Linked DNA regions of Embleya scabrispora. The protein of the gene in region 1 interacts with the protein of each later gene in a pairwise test. Links are inferred from orthologs where the notes say so. Each region holds a gene or a part of one and is shown on either strand. Other genes may lie near its edges. The genes, in order: B4N89_RS15865 and def.

Region 1 (11,581 bases):
CGGGCCGTCGTCGACCGCCGGTTCGTCGGTGATGGTGGGGGGAACCGGGACCTCGTCGGGGCCGATCACCGGTTCCCCGTCCCGAACACCGACGGCGAGTGGGGAGTCCCGGGAGATCTCGTCGAAGTAGTCCTCGACCGTGCGCTCGACGCAGCGCAACTGCCTCCGCAAGAGCAGCTCACCCGGAGTCTCGGGGCGGGCGTTGTGCCACTTCACGGCCAAGGGTGTCGTCCATGAGACCACCAGCCGGTCCCCGGTCTCGGGGTCCGCCACGGTGCGCCGTCCGACGTACCAGGTCTCCGGGTGCGGCTCACCCGGATCGTGGACGTCCACGCGACTGATCACCAGGGCTTCGCCCGCGAGGCCACCGTACGCGGCGGCCTTCCTGTCGGCGTCGGCCTTGGTGACGATCGAGTCCTTGCCGCTGGCCGATGCGGAGGCCGGCGACTGCTCGGTCAGCTGCCTCAGTTGCCGTTCGTAGCACGCGTATGCGTGATCGACGGCCTTTTGTTCGACGGCGATGACCGCGTCCCGTGAATTCGTTCCCACGTATCCCCTCCAGGCAGCGTATCCACGCTGCGACGCGTCGAATCCCGGCTCCGTGCCGACGTCTCGGCGAGTGGCGACGCGCGAAGATCGGTCCGGCGCCCGAACGGGGGCAGGATCCGGCCCACCTCTGCACGCCACATCCACAACTGGTGCTCGGCGGGCCCGAGTTCGTAGTGGTGGTAGTGACATCCCTGGCTGAGCATGCCCCACACGGCCCTGGCGTGGCGCGCGGTTTCCGCTTCTGTACAGGTGCGAAGGCAGAGGACCTCGGCCCGGGCGCCGCCGCCCGTGCCTTTGCCGACGGCGGGCGTTCGGCATGCTGTGCGTAGTGGCGGAGGTGGAAGGTGCGATCCCAACAGGGTTGGATCCCGGATATGACCGACCGCTCTCACGAACCGTCACCGGCCGTACTTCCGCCGCGCTTTCGCGCCGTCCCGTACGTCTACGCCCGTCACCCGCACGCGGTTGCGCCGGGCGACCTGATCGCCGGGGCCAACTGTCAGCTCTACGCCTACGCGTTCCTCGCCCACCACGGGCTTCACGCGCCGGCGTTGCGGTCGTCGGAGTTGTGGGCCGATGAGAGCACGACCACGCGGGTCGACGAGTTCGCGCCGTTGGACCTGCTCCTGTTCGACGGCGGGCCGCGACCCGATCGGGCTCCGGGGTACGGGGCGCATGTCGGGGTGTACCTCGGGCCCGATCGGGTGTTGCACCTGTGTCGGGAGGTCGGGCGGCCCGCGATCTGGGGGTTTGCCGATTTTGCGGCGCGGCCGCAGTACGCCCGGCTGCTCGGGGCGAAGCGGTGTCGCGCGGCCGGGGACCGACCCGCCAACCCCGGAGCGTGACGGGTCGCGTCTCACGGTGACGGAACACAACCGGGCCCGCTCGTAGTTGAATGGCGATATGCCCGCTCCCGAGAACACCGCCGCCGACACCGTCGAGACCACACCGTCGATCGCCCAGCCCGCGCCGACCGTCCCCGCCTGGGAACGTCGCTACCGGGCGGCTCGGATCAGCCTGCCGCGCTGGGCCGACCACGCGCCCGCGAAGTCCGTCTTCGTCTCCAACGCCTCCGGCACGTTCGAGGTGTACGCGTGGGACCGCGTCACCGGCGAGCAGCGCCGGGTGACCGACCGGCCCAACGGCACCGCGTCGGCCCGGATCAGCCCCGACGGGCGCTGGATCTGGTGGTTCGCGGACACCGACGGCGACGAGTTCGGGATCTGGATGCGCCAGCCGTTCGACGGCGGTGCGGACGAGCCGGCCGTGCCCGGCCTGGCGCCGTCCTACCCGGGCGGGCTCGGCCTCGCCATGGACGGCACCGTGGTGGTCGGCCGGATGAGCGACGACGAGGGCTCCTCGATCCACGTCGTGAGCCCCGGCGCCGAGCCGGTGACCGTGTACCGGCACGCCGAGTCGGCCTGGTTGTCGGGGCTGTCCGAGGACGGCACGCACCTGGTCATCGCCCACAACGAGCACGGCGACGCGATGCGCTCGTCGCTGCGCGTCCTGCGCCTGGACGGCACGCCGGTGGCCGACCTGCACGACGGCCCGGAGGGGGGCCGGCCGGACTCCGACCTGTCCTCGATGGGTTTCTCCCCCGTCGCCGGCGACCAGCGCCTGCTGGTCGTGCACCAGCGGCGCGGCCGGGACGAGTTGCTGCTGTGGGAGCCGCTGTCCGGCACCGAGACCGAACTCGACCTCGGGCTGCCCGGCGAGGTGTCCGGCGACTGGTATCCCGACGGCCGCGCGCTGCTGATCGACCATGAGCAGCACGGGCGTTCCGAGTTGTACCGCTACGACCTCGAGAGCGGCGAACTCGCCCGGATCGACACCCCGCCCGGCACCATCGGCGGCTCCGGCGCGCGGCCCGACGGCAGCGTCGAGTACCACTGGTCCAGCGGCTCGACCCCCGCCGAATTGCGCTCGACCGCGGGCGGCGTGCTGCTCACCCCGCCCGGCGAACGCCCGCCCGGGTCGGTCCCGGTCACCGACGCGTGGGTCGAGGGCCCCGGCGGCCGGGTGCACGCGCTGGTGTCCAAGCCGGCGGGCGAGGGGCCGTTCCCGACCGTGTTCAACATCCACGGCGGGCCCACCGCGCACGACGGCGACCACTTCGCCGCCGACGTCGCGGCCTGGGTCGACCACGGCTTCGCGGTGGTCCGGGTCAACTACCGGGGCTCGACCGGCTACGGCAAGGACTGGACCGACGCGCTGCGGGTGCGGATCGGCCTGATCGAGTTGGAGGACATCGGCGCGGTCCGCGCGTGGGCGGTCGAGTCGGGCCTGGCCGACCCGGAGCGCATCGTGCTCTCCGGCGGCTCGTGGGGCGGCTACCTGACCCTGCTCGGCCTGGGCGTGCAGCCCGAGGCGTGGGCCCTGGGCCTGGCCGCGGTGCCGGTGGCGGACTACGTCACCGCCTACCACGACGAGATGGACGTGCTGAAGGCGATGGACCGCACGCTGCTCGGCGGCACTCCCGAGGAGGTCCCGGAGCGCTGGGCCGCCTCCTCGCCGCTGACCTACGTCGAGCAGGTCCGGGTGCCGGTGTACATCAGCGCCGGCGAGAACGACCCGCGCTGCCCGATCAAGCAGATCGAGAACTACGTCGAGCGGCTGGAACAGTTGGGCAAGCCGCACGAGGTCTACCGCTACGACGCGGGGCACGGCTCGCTGGTCGTCGAGGAGCGAATCCGGCAGATGCGCCAGGAGTTCGCCTTCGTCGACGGGGTCATCGGCCTGCCGGTGCGCAACCCCGCGTAGGTCGCCGCGGGCGGGCCGACCGGTTCGGCCCGCCCGCGCGGTCTTGCGGTCGGGCCGGGACTCGGCTCGGTGCGGCGCGGCCGGGCGCCGGGTCTGTCCACCGGCGAAGGCCCGGCGTCCGGTGAGGCCCCGGAGCCTCGCGGGCCCGGCTGCTCGGCGTGCTCCGGCTCACCCGCTCGCCGGGGCTCCGCAGCACCTCCGGCGGCTCGGCTCGCCCACTTCCGGCCTCGCCCCGGTCACCCGGGCTCGGCTCGCTGGGCCTCGGTCGCTCGGGCCGGGCTCGTGCCGCGCCCGGCGCTCAGGTCTCGACGCCCAGCTCCGCGAGCAGCTTCGCCTCCTGCTCCTCGGCGCGCTCGTCCGCTTCCCGGCGCACCACGCGCCACCACACGAACACCGCGGCACCGGCGAACACGAACCACTGCGCGGTGTATCCGAGGTTCTGCCACGCCCGCCCCGAGATGCCGCCACCCTCGGACGCCTTCGCCGGCGGCATCGGCACCAGCGCGGCCGAGTCGGCGGCCGGGGTCTGCGCGGTCAGCGCGACGAAGCCGTCGGTGAGCGGATAGGGCAGCACGTTGACCAGCTCGGGCGTGCTGATCATGGACAGCTGACCGGGCCCCAGGTTCGTGGCCCGATCGACGTCGGAGGTGTGCTCGGCCTCCGACCACTCCAGTCGACCGGTGACGGTGACGGTGCCGGCGGGCGGGACGGGCGCGGTCGCGCCCTCGACCCAGCCCCGGTTGACCACCACCGCGGGTGCGCCGGCCACAAGGAGCGGGGTGACCACGTACGACCCGGTACGCCCGTCGTGGCGCCGCCCCGGCACCACCAGTTGGTGCGCCGGGTCATAGCTCCCGGTCACCGTGACCGAGCGGCCGCGATCGCCGCCCTCGACCCTGGCGCCCGGCGGCAGCAGTTCGGCGAGCGGCACCGCGGGCGCCGCCGACACCTGCTCGCCGCCGTCCCCGCTCCGCTTGTGTTCGCCGTAGCGGTGGAACTGCCACAATCCCAGCGCCGCGCACACCGGGACCGCGACGAGCACGATCACATGGAAGACCAGCCAGCGCGGCTGGAGCAGGAACCGGTACACCCCCCAACGGTAACCGTCCGCCGACGGGGGCCGATCCCGGGTGTCACCCCACGCGCGCGTACTCCCCGGTCCGGTAGATGTCGGTGCGGTACACGGTGCCGCCACATGTCGGCGTGAGCGTCACCTTGGCCACGTTGAAGTCGTTGGCGGCGAGCGCGTAGCCGAGCGCGGGCACCGGCGCCTTGGGCGCGTCGGCGGCGCACGTGCCGTCCGCGCCCGGGGATTGCGGCTTCCACGCGAACTGGAACTCGTACGCCTGCCCCGGTCGCAGCGTGATGCCCTGGGCGGACGAGGACGGCACCGGCAGCGCGGTCGCGGTGTCGGGACTCGGCGCCTGGACCACCGTCACCTGGACGATCGGATTGCCGGGCGGGGAGACCACGACGACCACGCCGGGGCCGGTCACCACGCAGTCCTTGGCCGCGTTGCTGCGCACCTGGAGCACGCCGTACGCCAGCCCGTCGGCGCGGACCGGGCCCAGACGCGCCTCCTCCCCGGACATGTCGACGGTCCGACACGCGGGCGGCGGCTTGACCGGCGGCACCGACCCGCTCGGCGACGCGCTCGAGGACGGCGGCGTGCTCTGCCCCGTTCCGGTGCCCGCGGTCTGCCCGCTGGTGGGCGGGACCGAGGAACCGGATCCGCTGGTGGGACTGCTGCCGCGGGAGGCGGGATGGGTCTGCCCGGCGCCCGGCAGGCCCGCGCTGACCCCCTCGCTCGGCCCCGGCAGCGGCTCGGTCGCGTTGACCGACGACGAGGACGGGCGGACGCCGCCGACATTCGACCTGGAGCCGTCGTCGTCGGATACCGCGGTGCGCAGGACGGGCGTGCCGGCCAGGATCACCGCGGCCAGCCCGGCGGCGCCGAGCGTGGCCATCCGACGCTGTCTGCGGCGGGCGGGCACGGCGGCGCGCAGCCGGTCGAGGGCGTCCGGCGCGGGCTGCACGTCGGACACGGCCTGGTGCAGCCGCCGGCGTACCTCTGCCGCGAGGTCGTCGGGGTCGGGACCGAGGGTCCCCGGGTCGTTCTTCACGGCGTCTCCATCCGGGCCCGGAGGGCTTCCAGTCCGCGTGAGGCGTACGCCTTCACCGAGCCGACCGACAGCCCGAGCAGATCGGCCACCTGAGCCTCTGTCAGATCAGCGTAATAGCGCAGCACGATCACTTCGCGCTGCCGCCGTTGCAATTCGCGCAACGCCCTTACCAGCACGTCGCGTTCCGCTACGTGTCGGGAACCGTCCTCGGTACTGGCCGAGTTCGGTTCCGGTTTGGAGAGTAGCCGCATGCCCATGATCCGCCGCCGCAGCGTCGACCGGGACAGGTTCACCACGGTCTGCCGCAGGTAGGCCAGCGTCTTGTCGGCCTCGCGCAACCGGTGCCGGGCGGTGTGCACCCGGACGAACGACTCCTGCACCACGTCCTCACACGAATCGGTGTCGTCGAGCAACAGGGAAGCCAAGCGCAACAACGAACCATAGTGCGCGCGGTAGGTCTCGGTGAGGACGTCGATGGAGACGCCCGCGTCAGAGGACACGGAAGCTCCCGAAACGTCCTGTTCCAGCGCGCCGACCACGGGTATGCGAACCGGGCGCAGCATCGGTTCCGCCCTCACGACCATTTCTGCCACGACTGTTGGACACCCGACCCCCCGGGAAGGTTGTATACGCCTGCGATCCGGGGACGGTCGTCGGCTTCAGCCACACGTCCGCCCACCGTAGTGGGCCGGATGACATGCAGTCAGCTACTCGGGGCGGCGAAGGTCCGTGACGGGACGGTCCGTTGCGGAAAGGTCCGCGACGGAAACGTCCGCTGCGGAGAGGTTCGTGGCGGAAAGGTTCGCGGTGCGACCGCAGCGGGGACCCGTAGCCCGCACACGCGGCAGCCGGCGTCCCCACAGGGGGCGCCGGCTGCCGCGTCGGTTCGCGGACGGGCCCTAGTCGCGCTCGGTCAGCTCGGCGGCGACGACCTCGGCGATCTGCGCGGTGTTCAGCGCCGCGCCCTTGCGCAGGTTGTCCCCGCACATGAACATGTCCAGCGCGAACGGGTCGTCGATCGAACGACGCACCCGGCCGACCCAGGTCGGGTCGGTACCGACCACGTCGGCCGGCGTCGGGAACTCGCCGTTCTCCGGGTCGTCGCACAGCACGACGCCGGGGGCGCCGTCCAAAATCTCGTGCGCCCGGGCCACCGACACCTCGTTCTCGAACACGGCGTGCACCGCGAGGGAGTGCGTGGTGATCACCGGGACGCGCACGCAGGTCGTGTGCACCTTCAGGTCGGGCAGACCCAGGATCTTGCGGGACTCGTTGCGCACCTTCAGCTCCTCGGACGACCAGCCGTCGTCCTTGAGCGAGCCGGCCCACGGCACCACGTTGAGCGCGAGCGGCGCCGGGAACGGGCCGAAGTCGCCCACCGCGCGGCGCACATCGCCGGGCTGGGTGCCCAGGGTACGGCTGTCCGCGACCTTGCCGAGCTGCTCGCGCAGCGCGTCGACACCGGGCTGACCGGCGCCGGACGCGGCCTGGTACGAGGCGACCACCAACTCCTTGAGGCCCAGTTCGGCGTGCAGCGCCCCGAGTGCGACGACCATGGTCAGCGTCGTGCAGTTCGGGTTGGAGATGATGCCGCGCGGCCGTACGCGCGCCGCGGCGGCGTTGACCTCGGGCACCACCAGCGGGACCTCGGGGTCCATCCGGAACGCGCCGGAGTTGTCCACCGCGACCGCGCCCTTGCTCGCGGCGATCGGCGCCCAGTGCGCGGAGACCTCGTCGGGCACGTCGAACATCGCGACGTCGACGCCGTCGAAGCACTCCTCGCTCAGCGCGATCACCTCGACCTCCTCGCCGCGCACGACGAGCTTCTTGCCCGCGCTGCGCGCCGATGCGATCAGGCGGATCTCGCCCCACACGTCCTGGCGGGTGGAGAGCAGTTCGAGCATCACCGTGCCGACCGCGCCGGTGGCGCCGACGACGGCCAGGGTGGGCTTGTCCTTGCGGGTCATCGGCCGGTACCTCCGTAGACGACGGCTTCGCCGGACTGGTCGTCCAGGCCGAACGCGGTGTGCACGGCCTGGACGGCGGCCGGAACGCCGTCGGCACGGCAGACCACCGAGATCCGGATCTCGGAGGTCGAGATCAGCTCGATGTTCACCCCCGCGCCGGTGAGCGATTCGAAGAACTTGGCGGTCACGCCCGGGTGCGAGCGCATGCCGGCGCCGACCAGCGAGATCTTGCCGATCTGGTCGTCGTAGCGCAGCGACTCGAAGCCGATCTCGGCCTGGGCCTTGGTCAGCGCGGTCATCGCGTTCTGCCCGTCCGACATCGGCAGCGTGAAGGAGATGTCGGTGCGGCCGGTGGAGGCCGCGGAGACGTTCTGCACGATCATGTCGATGTTGATCTCGTTGTCCGCCACCAGGCGGAAGATCTTGGCCGCCTCGCCCGGCTTGTCCGGGACCCCGACCACCGTGATCTTCGCTTCGCTGGTGTCGTGGGCGACCCCGGAGATGATCGCGTGCTCCATGTCGTCCCCTTCGGGTTCATCCGTCACCCAAGTGCCGACGAGTCCCGAGAAGGACGACCGCACGTGCACGGGCATGTCGTAGCGGCGGGCGTATTCCACACACCGCAGGTGCAGCACCTTGGATCCGCTCGCGGCCAACTCCAGCATCTCCTGGTAGCTGATCCGGGAGATCTTCCGGGCCTTCTTCACCACGCGGGGTCGGCGGTGAAGATGCCGTCCACATCCGTGTAGATCTCGCAGACCTCGGCGTCGAGCGCGGCGGCCAGCGCGACGGCGGTGGTGTCCGAGCCGCCGCGGCCGAGCGTGGTGATGTCCTTGGTGTCCTGGGACACGCCCTGGAATCCGGCCACGATCGCGATCGCGCCCTCGTCGAGCGCGGAGCGGATCCGTCCCGGCGTCACATCGATGATGCGCGCTTTGTTGTGGACCGCGTCGGTGATCACACCGGCTTGGCTGCCGGTGAACGACCGTGCGTCGACGCCCAGGTTTTTGATCGCCATCGCCAGCAGCGCCATCGACATCCGCTCACCCGCGGTGAGCAGCATGTCGAGTTCGCGCCCGGAAGGGATGGGGCTCACCTGCTGCGCCAGATCGATCAGCTCGTCCGTCGTGTCGCCCATCGCGGACACCACCACGACCACTTCGTGGCCCTGCTTCTTGGTGTCTACGATTCGCTTGGCCACGCGCTTGATGCCCTCGGCATCGGCGACGGAGGAGCCGCCGTACTTCTGCACGACAAGGCCCACGTGCGCTCCTCGCTTGATATCTGTGCGGTCGGCACAGTCTAACTAGGCCGCACAGTGGTCAAAGCTTTATTCACATTGTGAGACGTACGTATCACTAAGCGAACAGTCGGAACCGAACGCCCATGTGGGGCACCGGGCGCCGCCGGGTGCGGTGGTGCCCGCCTTACGCCGGGCCCGGGGTGGGACTCCCCCGTGCGCGGGTGTGGTCGGGTGTGCGTGTGGGTGTGTGTACGTGTGCGGGCGTGCGTAGGCGGGCGTGCCTGTGCGGGCTCAGGTGTGCGGGCCGCCGAGGACCACGGCCTCGTCGAGCTGTTCGGCGAGTTCGTCGACCAGTTCGTCGGCCATGGCCTGTCCGGCCGGGTCCAGACTCTCCATGATCGGATCGTCCAGCCGCGCGTGCGAGACCACCGACTGCAGCGCGCGCAGCACGGCGCTCGCGGTGGCGCCCCAGTTGGAGAGGTACGAGAACTGCCACCACCACAGCGCCTCCCGGTTGCGCCCGGCCCGGTGATGGGCGAGCCCGTGCGCGAGGTCGGCGACCACGTCGGCGACGTCGTCGGACAGCCGCGCGGCGACCGGCTTGGACTTGGGCACGTACGGGTCGAAGACCTCGTAGTAGACGTCGATCGGCTCCAGCAGCCGGGACAGCGCCGAGCGCAGCGCGTCGACGTCGGGGTCCGGGCCGGAGTCGGGTTCGAATCGGTCGTCGGGCACCACGTCGGCGATCGCGCCGAGCCGGCCGCCCGCGAGCATCAGCTGCGAGACCTCCAGGAGCAGCATCGACACCGCCTGCTCCGGCTCCTCGCCCTTGGCCACCTCTGTGACGGCCAGGACGAAGCTGTCGATCTGGTCGGCGATCTCACTGGTGAATTCGTTCAGGTCGTCAGACATCGAGCAGTCGTCTCCCCTCGAAGGCACGCCCGAGCGTGACCTCGTCGGCGTACTCCAGGTCGCCCCCCACCGGCAGCCCGCTGGCCAACCGGGTCACCCGCAGACCCATCGGCTTGCACAGGCGAGCCAGATACGTCGCGGTCGCCTCTCCTTCCAGGTTCGGGTCGGTGGCCAGGATCAACTCGGTCACCGTGCCGTCCGCGAGCCGGGTCATCAGCTCACGGATCCGCAGGTCGTCGGGGCCCACACCCTCGATCGGGCTGATCGCGCCGCCGAGCACGTGATAGCGGCCCCGGAACTCGCGGGTCTTCTCGATCGCCACGACATCCTTGGACTCCTCGACCACGCAGATCACCGCGGCGTCGCGTCGCGGATCGCGGCAGATTCGGCACTGCTCCGACTCCGCCACGTTGCCGCATGTGACGCAGAACCGCACCTTGTCCTTGACCTCGGTGAGCGCGTGCACGAGGCGCCGGACGTCGGCCGGGTCGGCCGCCAGGAGGTGGAAGGCGATGCGTTGCGCGCTCTTCGGCCCTACACCGGGCAGTCGGCCCAGCTCGTCGATGAGGTCCTGTACGACGCCTTCGTACACCTACCGTCTCCCTGCTCGTTCCGGTTGTGGGTGCGTTCGTTGTCGGGGGGTTCGTGGTCGGCGGGTTCGTGGTCGGTGGGTGCTTGTCGGTGGGTTCGGCTTTCGGTCGGGCGGATCCGGCTCACATGCCGGGCAGGCCCAGCGGGCCGCCGGCACCCATGCCCTGGGCGAGCGGGCCCATCAGCTGGGACTGCATCTCCAGGGCGGCACGGTTCGCGTCGCGCACCGCGGCGACGATCAGGTCGCCGAGGGTCTCCGTGTCCTCAGGATCCACCGCGGAGGGCGAGATCTCCAGAGCCAGCAGTTCGCCGGCCCCGGACACGGTCGCGGTCACCAGGCCGCCACCGGCGCTCCCGGTCACCTGGGTACGGGCGAGTTCGTCCTGCGCCGCCATCAGGTCCTGCTGCATCTTCTGCGCCTGCTGCAGCAGCTGCTGCATGTCGGGCTGGCCACCACCGGGAAACACCTGGACACCCTTCGTCGCTCGCACGCGGCCTCGCACCGCCTCGGGCGGCCCGCTTCAGCGTGCCCGTCCTGCGGTCGAGCCTACGGCTCCGGGCGGGGCCGACGCGCGGCGACGGCACTGTTCGCGGGGTCAGGTGGTCGGCGACTCGTCGATGATGGTCGCGCCCAGCTCGCGGGCGAGCAGTTCGTGGGTGGACTGGCCGCCGTCGTCGGCGAGGTCCTCGTCGTCGTAGCGGCCGAAGTCCTCGGGGATGTCGAAGTCCGGCTCGGGGGGCGGCGGGGGCGGGGCCTGCTGGGGTTGCGGGCGAGCGGGCGGCGCCTGCGGCGGCGGGGCGGCGGCGGGGGGGCGGGGCTGGGTGGCGGCCTGGGTCGGGGCCTGGGCCTGCGGCGGGGCGGGCGCGGCTGCGGGCGCCGGCGGCGGGGTGCCGGGCCAGGCGCCGGGCGCGGGGGCGGCCGGGGCTGCCGGGGCGGCGGGCTGCCGGTCGGCCGAGGGCATCGGGGCCGGGGCCGGTGCGGAGGCGGGGCGGTGGGTGGGGGCGGCCGTGCCCTCGCCGGCGACGACGCAGTCGATGCGCCAGTCGAGGCCGAACGCGTCCAGTACGGCCTGGCGCACGATCTCGTCGCGCCCGCTGCTGCGGAAGCCCTCGCGGGTGCCGGCCTGCTCGAACGCGAGGGTGAGCGTGGTGCCGTCGAATCCGGCGACGGTGACGGTCTGGAGCATCATCCAGGCGACCCGGTTGCGGGCTCGGACGGCGTCGAGGATCTGCGGCCACATCTCGTGGACACGGGTCAGGTCGCCGGCGGGGGCGGGGGTGCCTGGTGGGGCGTGGGCTGTTGGGCTTGGTGGGGCTGGGGCTGCTGCGCGGGTTGGGGCTGCTCGGGAGCGGGCGGGCGGCCCTGGGCGGAGGGCAGGCCGGAGCCGGCGGCGCGGGCCTGGGGCCAGGCGCCGGGTTGTTGCGACTGTTGC
Region 2 (11,496 bases), 2.0 Mb from region 1 along the record:
GAGCACAACGAGCGCACCGGCGCGTCGCTGCGGGTGGCCCCGATCGCGGTGGCCGGACTGCTGCGCGAGGCGCTGTTCGGCGACCGCACCGTGGTGCTCACCTCGGCCACGCTCATGCTCGGCGGCAACTTCCGCGGCGTGGCGGGCAGCCTGGGGCTGAGCCCCGAGGCGATGTTGACCGACGCGCCCGAGCCGGTGCCCACCGACGTCGCGGTGCGGCCGGGGGAGGACGAGGAGGCGGCGGGGAAGGACGACGCGGACGGCGACACCGACCTGGCGCCGTGGCGCTGCATGGACGTGGGTTCGCCGTTCGACTATCCCAAGCAGGGCATCCTCTACGTCGCGCGGCACCTGTCGCCGCCGGGCCGCGACGGGATGAACGCGGGCACGCTGGACGAGTTGGCCGAACTGATCGAGGCCGCGGGCGGCCGGGCGCTGGGCCTGTTCTCCTCGCGGCGCGGCGCGGAGGCGGCCACGGAGGCGCTGCGCGAGCGGCTCGACGTGCCGATCCTGTGCCAGGGCGACGACTCGCTGGCCGAGTTGTTGCGGCGCTTCGCGGCCGAGCCGCGCACGTGCCTGTTCGGCACGTTGTCCCTGTGGCAGGGGGTGGACGTACCCGGGCCGTCCTGCCAGCTGGTGATCATGGACCGGATTCCGTTCCCGCGTCCCGACGACCCGCTGATGAGCGCACGGGCGCAGTCGGTCCAGGAAAGCGGCGGAAACGGCTTCATGGCGGTCTCGGCCACGCATGCGGCGCTGTTGATGGCTCAGGGGGCCGGGCGGTTGATTCGGTCGATGAACGACCGGGGTGTGGTGGCGGTGCTGGATCCGCGGTTGGCCACCGCGCGGTACGGCGGGTTTTTCAGGGCGTCGATGCCGCCGTTGTGGTACACGGAGGATCGGAATCAGGTTCGGCGGTCGTTGGCCGCGATCGACAAGGACTGATTGTCGGTGGCTTCGCGCCGGGTCCGAGGGGCGCGGGGTGGGGTCGGGGCGGCGGACTCGTGTCGGCGGCGGTGCTTCTTTTTGGGCGCTTCGCGCCGGCTCGCGAGGGGCCGCTTTTCTGCTCCCCCGCTTCGCTCCTCCGCAGAAAAGCGGCCCCTCGCTCGGGGCTGTGTGCCCCTCCGCTTCGCTCCGGGTCACCCAGCCCAAACTCTGCGGCTCCGCCGCTCTCCGCGCTTCGCGCGTCGATCTCCAGGGGTGGCGCCGGTCGTGGGCGCTGACGCGCCTGGGGTGGGGCGGTTCGGGGTGGGCCGTGTCGTTGCGATTGGCGAGGGGTGCTGCGTTGTGCGGGTGATCCGGGGTCACCGGGGCGGCGGGGTTGCCTCGGACGGGAAACGGGCGGCCGCTCGGCGTGGGAGCGCCGGACGACCGCCCGTGGGGGGTATGTGGGGGTCCGCGGTCATCTCAGACTCGGCGCATGACGGCGACCACACGGCCCAGGATGGTTGCCTCGTCGCCCGGGATGGGCTCGTAGGCGGGGTTGTGGGGCATCAGCCAGCGGTGTCCGTCCCGGTGGCGCAGGCGCTTGACGGTGGCCTCGCCGTCGAGCATGGCCGCGACGATGTCGCCGTTCTCGGCGACCGGCTGGCGGCGGACCGCGACGTAGTCGCCGTCCATGATCGCGGCCTCGATCATCGAGTCGCCGCTGACCTTGAGCAGGAACACGTCGCCGTCGCCGACCAACTGGCGCGGCAGCGGGAAGACGTCCTCGACGGACTGCTCGGCCAGGATCGGGCCACCGGCCGCGATCCGGCCGACCACCGGGACGTAGGAAGCGGCCTGTGACCCGCGCTCGGCGTGCGGCCCGGCCGGCGCGAGCGGACGCCCACCGTCGGGCGAACGCACCTCGTAGGCGCGCGGACGATGCGGATCACGGCGCAAATAGCCCTTGCGTTCGAGCGCCATCAACTGGTGCGCGACGGAGGACGTGCTGGACAGTCCGACCGCCTCGCCGATCTCGCGCATGCTCGGCGGATATCCGCGCGACTCGACAGAGGCGCGGATCACTTCGAGGACGCGCGTCTGGCGCGGCGTCAGCCCCCCCGCCGGACGCCGCGTCGCACCGCCCTGGACCTGCGCGTTCTCGGTGCCCGGGGCGGGCGCCGGTGGCGGCACGGTGGCGCTGTGCGGGGATTTCACGGGGAGGGTTTCGGTGCGGATTCCGGGGTGGATGGCTCCGGTGGCTTCTCCGGTCACGGCTGGCCCTTTCGACGGATTGCTCGCACGTGGAGAACGGTAGTCGGGTTCGAAAGGTTGCGCCAAACACACGTTCGAGTGAATTTAGGCCAATCCGGTGGCGATCATTCGGTTCCCGCTGTAGTAATCGTACATACATTCGAATTCCGTTCGGGAATTGCCTACAGGGGCGACGCCCGATATGTCGCATGCGTCGCTCGTGTGCCGCGACACGCGGCCGGTCGGGTTAATTTCGGCGACTCCTCGGGCGGTGACCTGCGGGGATGACGAGAGGTCACCACGGGCTCTCCGAGCGTCTGCGAGTCGGCTTGCAGCGCCTCGGGTCGCGGTCTACCGTAGCCACTACATCTTGTGGTCGAGGGCGTTGCAGAAGCCCACAAGTTGTGGTTGCCGTATATACTATGTTCCCGGAGCATTCCCGGACCGCACCGGACGGGCCCCCAGGCGTGGGCCCTCGGGGCGAGGGCGCGGCAACCCGCGGCACCACCAGGGCACGTTTCGCTTGGCGCGCGACGCGCACGAGCACCACGCAGGACCTGCGTCTGAACGAGGGGGAGAGGGAACGGCATGCACTGCCCCTTCTGTCGGCGAGCGGACAGCCGCGTCGTGGACAGCCGGACCACCGACGACGGGGCCGCCATCCGGCGCCGTCGCTCGTGCCCCGACTGCGGACGACGCTTCACCACGATCGAGACCGCCTCGCTCACGGTGATCAAGCGCAGCGGCGTCACCGAGCCGTTCAGCCGGGACAAGGTCATCGCCGGTGTGCGCAAGGCGTGCCAGGGCCGCCCGGTCACCGGTGACGCGCTGGCCCTGCTAGGCCAGCGGGTCGAGGAGGCGGTGCGGGCCACCGGGTGCGCCGAGTTGACCACCCACGACGTGGGCCTGACCATATTGGGCCCGCTCCGTGAGCTCGACGAGGTCGCCTACCTGCGGTTCGCGTCCGTATACCGGGCCTTCGAGTCCCTGGAGGACTTCGAGGCCGAGGTCGCGCTGCTGCGCGCCGGTCGCGCGGAGCCGATCGGGCCCGAGGTGCCCGCGAACGCGGCGGACGCCCCCGCCGCGGACTGAGCACGGGTCGCCCACGAGCGGGCCGCCCACGCGCGGGTCATTCACATTTTCATTCGGTAGTACACGTCGGTAGTACAGGAACGACGGACCACCCGACCGGTCATCCGGGTCCTCCCATCGGGATGCCCCGGCCTGCCCACGGCGTTGTTCAAAAGAGGAGACGGCATGACAGAGACGACGAGCGGCTCAGCACGCGGTGCCGGTCGGTCACGACCCGGCAAGGGCCTGCGGATCGAGCGCGTGTACACGACCCCCGGCGTCCACCCGTACGACGAGGTGGTCTGGGAGCGTCGTGACGTCGTCATGACCAACTGGCGCGACGGCTCGATCAACTTCGAACAGCGCGGCGTCGAGTTCCCCGACTCCTGGTCGGTGAACGCGGTCAACATCGTCACGAGCAAGTACTTCCGCGGTGCGGTGGGCACGCCGCAGCGCGAGTGGAGCCTGAAGCAGCTGATCGACCGGGTCGTGAAGACCTACCGCAAGTCGGGCGAGGAGAACGGCTACTTCGCCGGGCCCGCCGACGCGGAGATCTTCGAGCACGAGTTGGCGTACGCCCTCCTGCACCAGATCTTCAGCTTCAACTCGCCGGTCTGGTTCAACGTCGGCACCGCGCAGAAGCAGCAGGTCAGCGCGTGCTTCATCCTGTCGGTCGACGACTCGATGGACTCGATCCTGGACTGGTACAAGGAAGAGGGCCTGATCTTCAAGGGCGGTTCGGGCGCCGGCCTGAACCTGTCCCGGATCCGCTCCAGCAAGGAACTGCTCACCTCGGGCGGCAACGCCTCGGGCCCGGTCTCCTTCATGCGCGGCGCCGACGCCTCCGCCGGAACGATCAAGTCGGGCGGCGCCACCCGCCGCGCGGCCAAGATGGTCGTCCTCGACGTCGACCACCCCGACATCGAGGACTTCATCGACACCAAGGTCAAGGAGGAGGAGAAGATCCGCGCGCTGCGCGACGCGGGCTTCGACATGGACCTCGGTGGCGCCGACATCGCCTCGGTGCAGTACCAGAACGCGAACAACTCGGTCCGGGTCTCGGACGAGTTCATGAACGCCGTCGAGCAGGGCAAGGAGTTCGGGCTGCGCGCCCGGCTCACCGGCGACGTGCTGGAGACGGTCGACGCCAAGAAGCTCTTCCGTCGCATGGCCGAGGCCGCGTGGGCGTGCGCCGACCCCGGGATCCAGTACGACGACGAGATCAACAAGTGGCACACGTGCCCCGAGTCGGGTCGGATCACCGCGTCCAACCCGTGCTCGGAGTACATGCACCTGGACAACTCGTCCTGCAACCTGGCCTCGCTGAACCTGATGAAGTTCCTGCGCGAGGACGACACCTTCGACGCGGTCAACTTCGCCAAGGTCGTCGAGCTGGTCATCACCGCGATGGACATCTCGATCTGCTTCGCCGACTTCCCCACCGAGAAGATCGGCGAGACCACCCGCGCGTTCCGTCAGCTGGGCATCGGCTACGCCAACCTCGGCGCGCTGCTGATGGCCACCGGCCACGCGTACGACAGCGACGGCGGCCGGGCGCTGGCCGGTGCGATCACCTCGCTGATGACCGGCACCGCGTACAAGCGCTCCGCCGAGCTGGCCGCCATCGTCGGCGCCTACGAGGGCTACGCCCGCAACGCCGAGCCGCACAAGCGGGTGATGCGTCAGCACGCCGACGCCAACGACACCGGCAAGCGCATGGACGACCTGGACACCCCCGTGTGGGAGCTGGCCACCAAGGCGTGGAAGGACGTCGCCAAGCTCGGCGACAAGCACGGCTTCCGCAACGCGCAGGCCTCGGTGCTGGCCCCCACCGGCACCATCGGCCTGATGATGGACTGCGACACCACCGGCGTCGAGCCCGACCTCGCGCTGGTGAAGTTCAAGAAGCTGGTCGGCGGCGGCTCGATGCAGATCGTCAACGGCACGGTCGCCCGGGCGCTCGCCCGGCTCGGCTACCAGCCCGAGCAGGTCGAGGCGATCGTCGAGCACATCGCCGAGCACGGCCACGTGGTGGACGCTCCCGGCCTGAAGACCGAGCACTACGAGGTGTTCGACTGCGCGATGGGCGAGCGCACCATCTCGCCGATGGGCCACGTGCGGATGATGGCGGCGATCCAGCCGTGGATCTCCGGCGCGATCTCCAAGACGGTCAACATGTCCGAGGACGCCACCGTGGAGGAGATCGAGGAGATCTACTTCCAGGGCTGGAAGCTCGGCATCAAGGCGCTCGCGATCTACCGCGACAACTGCAAGGTCGGCCAGCCGCTCTCGGCCGGCAAGGGCGAGAACAAGGGCAAGGCCGACGACGGCAAGGCGACCGCGGCCACCGTGGTGGAGAAGGTCGTCGAGTACCGCCCGGTCCGCAAGCGCCTGCCCAAGGGCCGGCCCGGCATCACCACCTCCTTCTCGGTGGGCGGTGCCGAGGGCTACATGACCGCCAACTCCTACCCGGACGACGGCCTCGGCGAGGTCTTCCTGAAGATGTCCAAGCAGGGCTCGACCCTCGCGGGCATGATGGACGCCTTCTCGATCGCGGTCTCGGTGGGGCTCCAGTACGGCGTGCCGCTGGAGACCTACGTCTCCAAGTTCACCAACATGCGGTTCGAGCCGGCCGGTCTGACCGACGACCCGGACGTGCGGATGGCGCAGTCGATCGTCGACTACATCTTCCGCCGCCTGGCGCTCGACCACCTGCCGTTCGAGACCCGCTCGGCGCTGGGCATCCACTCGGCGGCGGAGCGCACCCGGCACCTGGAGACCGGTTCCTACGAGCCGGACGAGCCGGCCGCCGCGGAGGACATGCGCACCCTGGCGCAGTCCGCGCCGACCGAGGCCGCGCCCAAGGCCCCGGACCTGAAGCCGGTGCCGGCCGCGGTGCACTCCTCCACCGAGCTGCTGGAGGCCCGGCAGGGCCGCAGCGCGGACGCCCCGCTGTGCTTCTCCTGCGGGATCAAGATGCGCCCGGCGGGCAGCTGCTACGTCTGCGAGGGCTGCGGCTCGACCAGCGGGTGCAGCTGACCGCGAGGGCGGTGCCTCGGATGATGGGGTGAGCGCGTGAAAGGGGCGGGGAACCGGTATCGGTTCCCCGCCCCTTTCGACGTCGTTCTCGGCGTTGTGCTCGGAGGTGCTTCCGGGGGTCAGCCGGCGAGCTGCTTGGCCTTCGCGTCGCGCTTGGCGAACACCTCGTCGCGCATCGACTCCATCTCCTTGAGCACGTTCTTGCGCTCGCGCTTGGAGAGCCGGTCGATGTACAGGTAGCCGTTGAGGTGGTCGGTCTCGTGCTGGAGGCAGCGGGCGAAGTAGCCCTCGCCCTCGACCACCAGCGGGTTGCCGTCCTTGTCCACACCCCGGGCGATGGCGCGGTCGGGGCGGGCCAGGTCCTCGTGCGGGCCGGGGACGGACAGGCAGCCCTCGCCCGCCTCCTCCAGGTGCCGCTCGGCCGCGGGCAGTTCGTCCAGGACCGGGTTGAGGATGTGGCCGACGTGCCGGTTGCCGTCCTCGTCCACGCAGTCGTAGACGAACAGCCGGATGCCGACGTCGACCTGGTTCGCGGCCAGGCCCACGCCGTCGGCGACGTACATGGTCAGGAACATGTCGTCGATCAGGGTGTTCAGTTCGTCGGTGCCGAACTCGGTGATCTCGGCGCAGGGCCGGTGCAGGACTTCCTCGCCGACCACGGTGACGCGCAGGACCTTGCCGCGCGCGGCCTCGGGCGCCATGGCGGGGTACGAGTCCACCGGGCGGCCCATCACAAAGATCCGGCCCTTTTCGTGATCGTGGTGATCGTGGCTGGAGTGGTCGTGGTGCTCGGCCATCGGTCTGCTTTACCTTTCCACCAGGGCATGAACCCGAATTACCCTACCCGCCCCGGTCAGGGCAGGACGGCCGACGCCTTCGCCGTGATGGTGACCTCGCCGGGTTCGGTGACGGTCACCTCGGTCCAGCCGTCCTCGGTCTCGCCGATGCTCGTATTGGGCTTGTTCGCGACGAACCAGCTGGTCCGGTGGATCCGTACGGTGAACGTGCCGGCCTGCTGGGCGAGCAGGGTGAAGCCGCTCGGGGTGATGTCGACCAACTGCCCGGGGCCGTCCAGGAGCGGAACCGGGTCGGCCACCTCCCAGATCACCCAGTGCGGGTCGGACCACACCGGCACCAGCCAGTCGGCGCCGGCGCGCAGGATCTCCGCCTCACGCTTGGCGGACGGATCCAGCGGGACGTCGGGCAGGGCGATGAAGCGCACCCCGGTCTCGCGCACCCACGCGTGGTACTGCGCCTCGTCCAGACCGGGGCCGTACAGCACCGAGTTGTGCGCGCGGTCGAGTTGGCGCTCCCACCCGCGCGCGAGCGGCATGTGCTCGGCGACGTAGACGGTCTCCCAGTGGCCGCGCGTGAACGGGATCTCGATCCGGCCCACCGGCAGATTGGCCCGCTCCAGGAAGTCGAGCATCCCGACGTAGTAGGCGGAGTTCTTGCCGGTGCTGTCCTGGTTGTTGAAGGCGACCGCCTTGCCGGCGGAGGAGAACTGCCAGGCGAGCAGCGGTACGGCGAGCAGGACCACCAGGCGCCGGCGGCCCAGCGAGAGCAGCACCACGGCCATCAGCGGACCGGCGCACAACTCGCCGAGCCGGGCCACGTTGCCGCCCACGGCGCTGGGGATCAGGAACAGCACGGTGGAGGAGAGCGCGTACAACCACAGGAAGCGGCGCGCGCTGACCTCGGTGCGGGGCAGAAGGGCCAGGCCCACGCCCGCGAAGCCCAGGATCGCGGCGAACCGCCACAGCGGGAACGCGAAGTCGCCGCCGCCGGGGAAGACCAGCGACATCACCAGGCCGAGCACGGCGGGGGACAGGCTGAACCGGGTCGCCCACACCCGCTCGGAGGGCACCCACGCCAGCGCGATCATCAGCAGGAACGCCGCGGCCAGCGGGCTGGCCAGGCCACAGAAGCCGGCCGCCACCGCCGCCCACGCCCGATGTCCGGTCCGGGCGGCCAGGATCGCCATCAGGCCGGCGGCCACGCCGAGCACGAACGGGGTGCGGCCGATCAGGTATTCGATGCTGACGATGACCGCGAACCAGCAACTGCCGACCCGCCGGGCCAGGTCACCGCGGCCAAGGCGCAGCCGGGAGAACGCCCACGCGGCGGCGACGCAGGAGATCGCGGTGAGCAGGCGCGTGCCGATGCCGCCGGCCAGGACCGGGGTGATCACGCTGTAGCCGGGCAGCAGGTGTCCGCCGTACCACTGGTTGTTCCACAACACCGCGCCGTGGTCGCGCACCAGCCAGGCGCGGAAGATCTGGGCCGGCCAGTCGGCGCCGTTGATGCCCAGCACGGTCAGTAGGCCGACCAGGGCCAGAGTGATCACGTACGGGTGCTCGGTGATCCCGATCAGCACCGTGCGCGCATGTCGGCGCCACGTACGGCGGGCGGTGCCGCCCGCGCCCGATGTGGGTTCCCCCAGGGGTATGCGGCCGTCCAGAGCGTGTGTCATGACGGCCCCAGTTTTTCACGCCGGAACCGATGGGATGCAGGGGGGCGTTGAGGTAGGACGCCGGATTGTCCGATGTATGGCGGGGCATGGCGCAATGTCCGTCGAGGAATCACCGGTGTGCCGCGAAAAAATCCTTCGTTCGGATGAATCGGTGGTTCAGACCAGGGGCCCGTTCGGGGGGCGGCGGGGTCATCCTCGGGGGTGGTTCGGGCGGGTTGGGCAGCCCCGCGCGGGCGCGCAGGTCGCGCGGGTCGCGCGGGCCCTCGATGCGGCGGATCACGGACAGCGCGGCGGTGTGGAACGCCTCCAGGAACGCCTGCGCGGTGGACGCCGGCCATTCGGCGCGTTGGACCGCGTGCATGTTGTGGTCGGTGTCGCACCAGCACGCCACCTCGACGGTGGCGGTGACGCTGACGAAGGGCCCGTCCAGCTGCCAGACGTCCAGCCCCAGTTCCAGCCAGTCCCCGTCGGCCTCGTACAGGAGCAGCGCGGTGCCCAGGATGTGCGGCGACGGCTCGGGCTCGGGTTCCGGGCTCAGCGGGTCGGGCTCGTTCCAGAACCAACGCGCGGGGTCGTCGAGGGAGCGGCGCAGATCGAGCGCTCTCGCGGCGGCGACCAGGCGTTCACGGCCATGGTCGTCCAGATCGGGAAACAGCCGCTCGAACGGGATGTCCGAGGCAGGGCGCTCGGTGGCGGGCACGCGGGCATTCTGCCGTGGCGAGGGGTCTTCCCGTCAACGTCGGGTTCGGTGACGGCGGCCGACGATGGACGAATTTGCCCTTCTATGCCGGGACTGTACCGCCGCTCCGGCGGGTGAGAGGCGATTCGTCGACTCGACGTGCCATCGATTCGGCACCGATCCGATGCCCCTCGACCGCGCAGCTCCGGACGGGACCGCCGTCCGGGGGCGTGACCGTATTCGGCACAATTCGAGCGGCGTATCTTTCTGCGCACACCACTTCGGTGGTCATCGACGAGGGGAGCCCGTCATGCGGGTAGCGGTGTTCGCGGGGTCGGCGTCGGGCGTCTCGCCCCGGTTCCGGGAGGCGGCGAGCGAACTCGGCCGCGGGCTCGCGGAGGCGGGGGTCGGGATCGTCTACGGCGGCGGACACGTGGGTTTGATGGGCGCGGTCGCCGACGCCTGTCTGGCGGCGGGCGGCGAGGTGATCGGCGTGATGCCGCGCTCGCTGGTGGATCGCGAGATCGCCCACCTCGGCCTGACCGAGCTCCAGGTCACCGAGACCATGCACGAGCGCAAGGCGGCGATGGCGGCCCAGGCGGACGCCTTCGTCGCGCTGCCCGGCGGTGCGGGCACGCTGGAGGAGTTGTTCGAGGTCTGGACCTGGCAGCACCTGGCCATCCACACCAAGCCGGTCGCGGTCCTGGAGGTGGACGGCTTCTGGAGTCCGCTGCTCGACGCGCTGGACACGATGACCGCCCACGGCTTCCTCAAGCCGGACCTGCGCTCGACGCTGCTGGTCGCGCGGAGTGCGGCGAGCCTGCTCGCCGAGGTCAAGGCGTGGCAGCCCCGGGCGCCCAAGTGGGCCGGCGGCCTGGACCCGGACGCGCCGCCGGCGCCGTGAGCGGGCCGGGGGCGGGTCGCGGACCCGCCCCCGGCCACCGGACGCGGGTCAGGGCTTGCCGCCCTTGCCGCCCTTGAAGAGTTTGGCGTCGCGCGCGGACACCGTGACCGGTCCGGGTCGGTCGACGGTGATCTCGCTCCACTCGTCCTTGGTCGCCTTGATCACGATCTCGGGCCGGTCGGCGGTCACCCAGAACGTCGGATGGATCTTCACCACGAACGTGCCCGCCGAGTGCGCGTCGAAGGAGAACCGGCTGGGCGTCAGTTCGGTCAGCTCGCCCGGCCCCTCGACGATCGGGCTCGGGTTCTCCACCTCCCAGATCTGCCAGCGCCCGTCCTTTTCCGTGTAGACCGGCTTGAGCCACGGGATGCCCTTGCGGATCAGCTCCGCCTCGGGGATCGCAGACGGATCGATCGGGATGTCGGGCAGGGCCACGAAGCGCACGCCCGTGTCGTCGATCCAGTCGCGATACTCCTCGACGGTCAGGTCCTTCTGGTAGAGCACCGCGTTGTAGTTGCGGTCCAACTGGCGCTCCCAGCCGCGCGCCAGCGGCATCTTCTCGGCGACGAAGACCGACTCCCAGTGCCCGCGCGTGAACGGGATCTCCACCCGGCCCAGCGGGTGGGTGTTGTTCTTCTGGAGGTAGTCGAGCATGCCCGCGTAGTACTGCGGCTTCTCGCCCGGCGAGTCCTTGATGTCGTGCGTGATGGCCAGCGCGGCGGACTGGAACTGCCAGACCAGCAGCGGCAGGGTCAACAGCACCACCAGCCGGCGCCGGCCGGCCGAGAGCAGGACCACGGCCATCAGCGGCCCGGAGGTCAGCTCGCCCAGCCGGGCCAGGTTGCCGCCGAGTGAGGTCGGCACGAAGAAGAAGATCACCGCGGTGCCGGCGTACAACCACAGGAAGCGCCGGGCGCTCTTCAGTTCCTTGGGCAGTATCGCCAGGCCGACCGCGGCGAAGGCCAGGATCGGCAGGAACCGCCACCACGGGAACGGGAACATGCCCTCGTTCGGGAACGCCAGCGCGGCGACCAGGCCGAGCGCGGCCGGAGCGAAGCACAGCCGGGTCGGCCAGACCCGCTCCCGGGGCACCCACGCGAGCGCGACCAGCATCAGGAACGCGCCGGACAGCGGGCTGGACAGGCCGCACAG

What was found.
Region 2: the proteins of B4N89_RS15865 (region 1) and def interact in binary tests that used the Escherichia coli proteins (3 or more experiments, as listed by UniProt). The link is inferred for Embleya scabrispora from one-to-one orthologs.

The regions. Positions count from the first base shown.
Region 1 is NZ_MWQN01000001.1:3,567,631-3,579,211, reverse strand. The notes cover bases 5,369-8,368. They hold B4N89_RS15865 (aspartate-semialdehyde dehydrogenase), read right to left. Parts: upstream 7,403-8,368; coding sequence 6,335-7,402; downstream 5,369-6,334. Other genes in these bases: B4N89_RS15870 (SigE family RNA polymerase sigma factor), read right to left, coding at 5,432-6,019; B4N89_RS15875 (DUF4232 domain-containing protein), read right to left, coding at 5,369-5,435. Outside these bases: B4N89_RS15895 (HelD family protein), read right to left, coding at 1-549; B4N89_RS15890 (cell wall hydrolase), read left to right, coding at 924-1,394; B4N89_RS15885 (S9 family peptidase), read left to right, coding at 1,453-3,312; B4N89_RS15880 (SURF1 family protein), read right to left, coding at 3,611-4,402; more of B4N89_RS15875, read right to left, coding at 4,446-5,368; B4N89_RS15855 (DUF5063 domain-containing protein), read right to left, coding at 8,937-9,557; recombination mediator RecR, read right to left, coding at 9,550-10,149; B4N89_RS15845 (YbaB/EbfC family nucleoid-associated protein), read right to left, coding at 10,271-10,615.
Region 2 is NZ_MWQN01000001.1:1,607,886-1,619,381, reverse strand. The notes cover bases 5,247-8,161. They hold def (peptide deformylase), read right to left. Parts: upstream 7,086-8,161; coding sequence 6,408-7,085; downstream 5,247-6,407. Other genes in these bases: B4N89_RS07030 (hypothetical protein), read right to left, coding at 7,142-8,161; B4N89_RS07040 (vitamin B12-dependent ribonucleotide reductase), read left to right, coding at 5,247-6,288. Outside these bases: B4N89_RS07055 (ATP-dependent DNA helicase), read left to right, coding at 1-945; transcriptional repressor LexA, read right to left, coding at 1,408-2,118; transcriptional regulator NrdR, read left to right, coding at 2,767-3,270; more of B4N89_RS07040, read left to right, coding at 3,436-5,246; more of B4N89_RS07030, read right to left, coding at 8,162-8,761; B4N89_RS07025 (hypothetical protein), read right to left, coding at 8,871-9,461; B4N89_RS07020 (TIGR00730 family Rossman fold protein), read left to right, coding at 9,751-10,344; B4N89_RS07015 (hypothetical protein), read right to left, coding at 10,393-11,496. UniProt on the Escherichia coli protein: Removes the formyl group from the N-terminal Met of newly synthesized proteins. Requires at least a dipeptide for an efficient rate of reaction. N-terminal L-methionine is a prerequisite for activity but the enzyme has broad specificity at other positions.